One region of the Moritella sp. 24 genome, then DNA from elsewhere that is predicted to be linked to it. Evidence: riboswitches for the same ligand, from Rfam matches in the RefSeq annotation. Region 1 holds a riboswitch; the other holds the start of a gene.

Evidence for each region. Region 1 has a riboswitch for thiamine pyrophosphate ahead of thiB (thiamine ABC transporter substrate binding subunit). Riboswitches for the same ligand answer to the same signal wherever they lie in the genome.
Region 2: another riboswitch for thiamine pyrophosphate. It lies ahead of thiD (bifunctional hydroxymethylpyrimidine kinase/phosphomethylpyrimidine kinase); the one in region 1 lies ahead of thiB (thiamine ABC transporter substrate binding subunit).

The regions. Positions count from the first base shown of each region.
Region 1 covers NZ_CP056123.1:653,588-657,412, reverse strand. The annotation lists gene leuA (2-isopropylmalate synthase) at 1-182, shown strand, start outside; gene leuB (3-isopropylmalate dehydrogenase) at 219-1,316, shown strand; gene HWV00_RS03060 (PilZ domain-containing protein) at 1,431-1,721, opposite strand; TPP riboswitch at 1,905-2,018, shown strand; gene thiB (thiamine ABC transporter substrate binding subunit) at 2,057-3,070, shown strand; gene thiP (thiamine/thiamine pyrophosphate ABC transporter permease) at 3,084-3,825, shown strand, end outside.
Region 2 covers NZ_CP056123.1:1,841,244-1,845,068, reverse strand. The annotation lists gene HWV00_RS08330 (hypothetical protein) at 1-493, shown strand, start outside; gene HWV00_RS08325 (cytochrome c) at 483-926, shown strand; gene HWV00_RS08320 (hypothetical protein) at 1,141-1,644, shown strand; TPP riboswitch at 1,715-1,814, shown strand; gene thiD (bifunctional hydroxymethylpyrimidine kinase/phosphomethylpyrimidine kinase) at 1,888-2,769, shown strand; gene HWV00_RS08310 (ABC transporter ATP-binding protein) at 2,762-3,622, shown strand; gene HWV00_RS08305 (ABC transporter permease) at 3,615-3,825, shown strand, end outside.

The DNA of each region.
Region 1 (3,825 bases):
AAGGTAAAGACGCATTAGGTCAAGTAGATATAGTGGCTACATATGAAGGTCGTAAATTCCACGGTATCGGTCTAGCGACAGATATCATTGAATCTTCTGCGCTGGCTTATATTCACGTAATGAATAATATCCATCGCGCAAATGCGGTAGAGCAACAGAAACTTAAAAAACAAAATCAATAATAGTAATTTAATAATAAATAGAAAAGGCGGCTAAGGATGACTGTAACAAAACACAATATTGCTGTATTACCAGGTGATGGTATCGGTCCAGAAGTAATGGCAGAAGCAATTAAAGTACTTGCTGCTGTGCAAAGTAAGTTTAATTTAGAACTAACCTATGACTTTAATGATGTTGGTGGTATTGCGATTGATAACCACGGCACACCATTACCAGCAAGCACACTAACAGCGTGTGAAAACTCAGATGCGATCTTATTCGGCTCTGTCGGTGGTCCAAAATGGGAAGGACTTCCACCACAAGAACAACCTGAACGTGGCGCATTATTACCATTACGTGGTCACTTCAAATTATTCTGTAATCTACGTCCAGCAAAAATTTACGCAGGCCTAGAGAAATTCTCACCACTACGCGCAGATATCTCAAATAACGGCTTTGACGTAGTTGTAGTACGTGAGTTAACAGGTGGCATCTACTTTGGTCAACCAAAAGGTACTAAAGGCGAAGGCGCTGATGAAACAGGTTTTGATACGATGTTATATAGCCGTGCGGAAGTTGATCGTATTGCTCGCATCGCCTTTGAAGCAGCAAAACTACGCGGTAATAAAGTAACATCTGTTGATAAAGCAAATGTACTAGCAACATCAGTATTATGGCGTAAAGTGGTACTTGAAGTAGCACAGGATTACCCTGAAGTTGAACTAGAACATATCTATGTAGATAATGCTGCAATGCAGTTAATCAAAGACCCATCGCAATTTGACGTGCTACTGTGCGGCAACTTATTCGGCGATATTATCTCTGATGAATGTGCAATGATCACGGGTTCTATGGGCATGCTACCGTCAGCAAGTATGAATGATTCTGATTTTGGTTTATACGAACCAGCGGGCGGTTCTGCACCAGATATCGCAGGTAAAGGCATCGCTAACCCAATTGCTCAGATCTTATCTGCTGCAATGATGCTACGTTATTCTCTAAAACAAGAAGAAGCTGCACAAGCAATTGAACAAGCAGTTTCATTTGTATTAGAAGAAGGCTATGCGACTGGCGATCTACACAGCGATACAAATGCTAAACCAGTACAAAACACATCACAGATGGGTGATTTAATCGCGGCTAAAATCAGCGCTTAATTCCCTCTAGATTAACGCCGTCAATTTCATTTCGATTGGTGTTAATCGCAAAAAGGCCGATAGATGATATATTCACTATCGGCCTTTTTAGTATTCTAATATCAATAATTTTCATTATGTGAAATTAATAAATTCGACACCTATTTGATAAACATCGCTACTGTGTTCAATGCGCGTGACTTTTGCTTCAGCCTGCAAAGGTGGTACTCGCGTATCCCCTGTAGGTAAAAAGATACTGACATTGTCATTCAAAGAGAAATAACTATCAGATATATCTAAAGACATCCCACTGGCACTTAAATCACGGCAGATAGCAGTTACATTTTGTTGTTCATCGGTTATTTGAACTGGCGAATCGATTAACATTCGATGATAACTGCGTCGTTCCAAGTTAGCTTTTAGCACATCAATATCCCTCTTGTTGCTATAGTTTATAAATGATTCGAATCTATGACTAATTCGTCTCTTTTTATTAGTATAGTCATCATTTATTAACTCGGGCTATTGAAGAGTAATAATGCGATCAACATAGCTATTTTCGCCCTAATAATTAACTAGCACTTTAGAACAAATAAAAATACAATGTGCGCTCACTCATCGGGGTGCTACCAGACTTTTCATTGAAGAGTCAGCGTGGCTGAGATAACACCCGTAATAACTTGAACCAGATAATGCTGGCATAGGAATGAGATTCGACCAACTGAGTCATAAGTTCTATGCTTCACATTCTAGGAGTAACCGTGAAGCACACTATCAAAAAATTAACTCTTTGTACTGCCCTGCTATTACCCGCACTAACAACACCACTGGCTAACGCAGCCGATAAGCCTGTATTAAATGTGTATACCTATGATTCATTTGCGTCAGATTGGGGACCGGGTCCAAAAGTAAAAACAGCATTTGAGGCGGAGTGTAATTGCGAACTTAATTTAGTTGCGCTTGAAGATGGTGTGAGTATTCTTAACCGCGTAAAACTAGAAGGTAAGTACACCAAGGCTGATATATTATTAGGTCTAGACAACAACCTAATGGCTGAAGCAGAAAAAACTAAACTGCTTGCACCGCACCAGCAAGATACCAGCGTACTATCATTGCCAAATGCATGGACAAATAAATACTTTATTCCATTCGATTATGGCCACTTTGCATTTATCTACGACAGTGAAAAACTAGCAAATCCACCAGCGAGTTTGGCTGAACTGGTTGAGCGTAAAGATCTCAACATTATCTATCAAGATCCACGTACCAGCACACCTGGTCTAGGGCTCATGTTATGGGTTAAAGCCGTTTACGGTGATAAAGCACCACAAGCATGGCAACAAATTGCAGATAAAACAGTGACGATCACAAAAGGTTGGAGCCAAGCATACGGCATGTTCTTAAAGGGCGAAGCGGATATGGTATTAAGCTATACCACATCACCGGCTTACCACATGGTTGCAGAGAAAGAATTCAAATATAAAGCAGCAGAGTTTAGTGAAGGTCACTACCAACAAACAGAAGTTGTAGCTCGTTTGAAAGATGCAGCAAATCCGAAACTTGCAGATCAATTTATGGCATTTGTACTAACGCCAGCATTCCAAGATGTGATCGCAACAGGTAACTGGATGCTACCAGCAAAACAAGCGGCAGCACTACCAAGTGAATTCGATAAATTAATCACCCCAGCAAAAACCCTTGAATTCACACCTGAAGAAGTGGCTGAATCACGCAAATCTTGGGTTAAAGAATGGCGTAATGCTGTTACTCAGTAATTAGCAAATTGATATGATTTCCAATTCACATAAATACTGGTGGTGTAGCGCTTTGCTCGCCATCAGCATCATTTTAATTCTTGTAGGCGGTAGCTTTACCGCCCTCCTTAACTTTTCACAAGCAGAGTTAGACTTTAGCAGTGTACTTGCTGATTCTTACACTCAGCATGTTATCCGCTTTAGTTTTTATCAGGCTGCATTATCCACGGTATTGAGTATTGGCTTAGCCATCCCTCTTGCACGTGCATTTTCCCGCAGAGAGTTTATTGGTAAACAATTCATCATTAAGCTATTTAACTTGTCGTTAGTCTTGCCAATTATTATCGCGATCTTTGGCATTGTGGCTGTACATGGTAAAAATGGTTGGGTAAACCAACTGCTTAGTTTTGTTGGTCTCGATGCAGGTCATTACATTTATGGATTAACCGGTATTTTACTCGCGCACCTGTTTTTTAATGTACCGTTAGCCACCCGTATTTTATTGCAAACATTAGATTCCATTCCGAGTGAATCTTGGCGATTAGCCAGTCAACTTAACTTACAATCTCGCCATATATTTATCACCTTAGAATGGCCAAAGATAAAGCAACAACTCCCCTCGTTAATCAGTCTTATTTTTATGCTGTGCTTTACCAGTTTTGCGATTGTTATGTCTCTCGGTGGTGGTCCTGACTTTGCCACGCTTGAAGTTGCTATCTATCAAGCCCTCAAGTTTGAATTTGATATAGAGCAAGCCGTGGCACTGGCGATTATTC
Region 2 (3,825 bases), 1.2 Mb from region 1:
GCTCACCCAACATGCTCAACAGCCAGAAACCTTATATGCCATTGATCCCACACAAGGGATCTATCACACTGAAGATGCGGGGAAAAACTGGCTGTTAGTCGATGGTGGTCCACCTGAAATGAACAATGTCATCATTCATTCAGATATGCCAGACAGTATGCAAACAGGCTGGATATTTACGGCAACAAGTAATGGTGTCAGCCGCTCTATGGATTGCTTTTGTCTTTGGAGCCAAGCAGGTGAATTACAAGGCGAAATAACCGCGCTAAGTTATGATCCTCAGCTGCCAAAACAAATCTATGCGGCAACAGATAAGTCTATTTTTCTGACTAAGGATGGCGGACAAAATTGGACCCAAATATCAGTACTAAAATCAACGTTCAGTGCGTTACACATCACGGATTCGGGCATCATTTATGCTGGAACACAAAACGGAAAACTGATGAAAAGTGCAGATAAAGCACAAGACTGGGACGTTATCGATGGGAAATAAAACATTCACAATCACCAGTGTTTTTATCATGATCATTGCGTTTACAACCAAAAGTTACGCAGTATCAACTAACAATACCACTGAACGTTTGCCTCATAATATTGGCTTGAAGGTATATCAACAAAATTGCAGTGTTTGTCATGGTCAAAATGCCGAGGGCGCTCTAAGTTGGAAAGTACCAAATAGCCTTGGTGAACTACCAGCGCCACCCCATAACCAAGATGGTCATACTTGGCGACACAGTGATGCCATGTTACAGCGAATGATAAAAACAGGTTGGCGGGATCCCTTTAACAAAACAAAACGCCTGACGATGCCCGCTTTTGGCGAGACGTTAAGTCCAATAGAGATCAATGCTGTTATTGATTATATGAAAACCCTTTGGACCCCTGCTCAAGTGGAGTATCAGCAAAAGGAAAATAGTAGACGCTAAATAGTAGACGAGAGGCCAGTGATACGGATATTACTGACCTCTCTTATCAAGAGAATCTTATCAATTAGTCTTAAAATATAACCATAAAATATTTCATATTAAACAATTAAATGCGATACGAAATATTAGTATTCTCACCTTTCATATATAGTCGTCACACTACCCAAATTACCTTAAGGTAATACCCCAATCAATTTAGTTACTGAGTGCATTAATGAAAAATTTGATTACTGTTATGATTCTTTCTTTTCTATTCATAGGTAAAACATACGCGGCAGCAGATTTAATTGCGGGCAAATTTTATGCTGAATATCTACAGCCAGATCCGTTTGATAAAACAAAAGAATACACACACCTGCGTTATGATGGTTACAATCACCATATCAGCTGTAAAACCTTTGCGATTAGCGCACCGTATAACGAATATGCAGGGTTTGATAGCTTTACTTTTCCAGCACAAGTCAAAGTAAAACGTGAAAATGGAGAGATAATTAGCTTTACCAATGCACAATATTCGACAGGCACAAGTATCGAAATCATTAGCCGAAGCCGCAACTACCTCATTTCAACCTATGGCAAAGAATACAAAACATTAATTAGTGCAATGAAATCTGATAACAAAATAACATTCGCAATGAAATGGCATAAAGGCTGGGAAACATCAGAGATGGATCTAAAAGGTTTTACTAAAGCATATAGCGTACTTAATTGTAAATAAGCTAATTTTCGCCAATATTGAAATTTTTGAGCGTCTATTGCGCTTTTAGCAAAACTTGTTACTATTACCACTTACATAGTCGGGGGGCCTAAAGGCTGAGATCGCAAATTGCGAGACCCGTTGAACCTGATTCAGTTAACACTGACGTAGGGAACTATCAGTCTCGCTTCTCATGATTTGACTTTCTACGTCTCTAAATCCTTAGCTAGATAAAGTTCCTGTGCGTCTGCTCTAGGGATATTTATGCTAAAGGCTATCACAAACACATCAACTGATTTTTCATCAGAAAACAGTCTCTCAAAAACACAAAACCAATCGACCCCTATCGTACTAACGATTGCAGGTTCTGATAGTGGTGGTGGTGCTGGTATCCAAGCTGATATCAAAGCCATGTCAGCAACAGGTAGCTACGCTTGTTCAGTAATAACCGCGATTACCGCACAAAATACCCTCGGCGTTTCCGCAATCTTCCCTATCCCACTTGAACATATCGAAAAACAACTTGATGCCGTATTTAGCGATCTAAATATTGTGGCCGTTAAAGTAGGCATGTTAGCTGACAGCGAAATAATCAAAGTCGTGGCTGATAAAATCAAGCAATATAACCCTGAATTCTTAGTCGTCGACCCCGTAATGGTAGCTACCAGCGGTGACCTTTTACTTAAAGAGTCAGCGATCAGCACACTCAAGTCAGAACTATTCCCACTTGCCGATTTAATCACCCCGAATCTACCTGAAGGGGCAGCATTGATTGGCTCTGATATTCCGACTGATGAGCACCAAATGCAAAACATGATCAGTGCGTTATGCCAGCTTGATGTCAAATCTGTGCTACTTAAAGGCGGTCACTTAGAACAAGATACAAACAGTAACGATCTACTTATCTTTCCTCATCATGTCGAACAGTTAACAGCAAAACGCATCAATACCAACAACACGCACGGTACTGGCTGTACGCTTTCTTCTGCAATAGCCTCTTATTTAGCGCAAGGACATGAACTACTTCAAGCCGTAAAACTCGGTAAACAATACATCTCTAAGGCTATCGCCCATGCCGATGAATTAGAGATAGGCAGCGGTCATGGTCCCGTTCATCACTTCTTCGCTGGTCACAAAAATGTCTAACCTCGCATCAAAAGCGATACAGGTCGAAAATGACCCTATCAGTCATACCCAAGCCATGAACATCTCAATTAGTAATGGCCGCCTACGATACAGCGATAGTACAGCACCTGTATTACAAGGGCTGAATATAACAATGCTTGCAGGGCAATGGACCTGCATTTTAGGGCGCAGCGGTTGTGGTAAAACAACGTTACTACGCCATTTGGCAGGACTGTTAAATCAAAAAACGGAATGGTCGGGTGATATATCTGTTTATTCAGCGCTAACAATTGACTCAGATTTGAAATCCAAATCAAAGCCATCACCCCAGCTCGATTTGACCCAGCATATAGCCTACATGGCACAGCAGGACTTGCTATTACCTTGGCTATCCGTACTCGAAAACGTCAAGCTTAGCAGTAAATTCGGAGATGAGGCATCAGCAGGTGACACAAAAAAAGCGCTCGACTTACTCAGTAAAGTCGGTCTTGCTGATAATGCGGACAGTTTACCTCAGCAACTCTCGGGTGGGATGCGTCAGCGAGTGGCACTCGCAAGGACATTAATGCAAGACAAACCCGTGGTATTAATGGACGAACCTTTCTCTGCATTAGACGCCGTCACTCGTTATCGATTACAAGATCTTGCCTGCGAATTATTAAAAGATAAGACCGTTGTGCTCATCACTCACGAACCACAAGAAGCGATCCGCTTAGCCCACCAAATTTATATTATGCAGGGGGCTCCAGCAAGCACAGCACAGTTACAAGTGCCAACTTCTGCAACACCACGTCCATTTGATGCTGAATGTGCACAACTACAACAGCGCATAATGACTTGCTTAGCACAAGAATATGAGGCTGATCATGAGTGACACCATAACCCCATCACATACCTTGCAGCAGCAAACCACAAAAAAGAATAAATTATCCATTGGATTATCCCCCCTTCTTCGCATCTTGATTAGCGCATTTGTGATTATTGGATTATGGCAAGGTATTGTTGTGGTTTTTGATATGCCCTCCTTCATCTTACCGACGCCTTTGTCTGTTTTTGAACGGTTAATCGAACGCCATG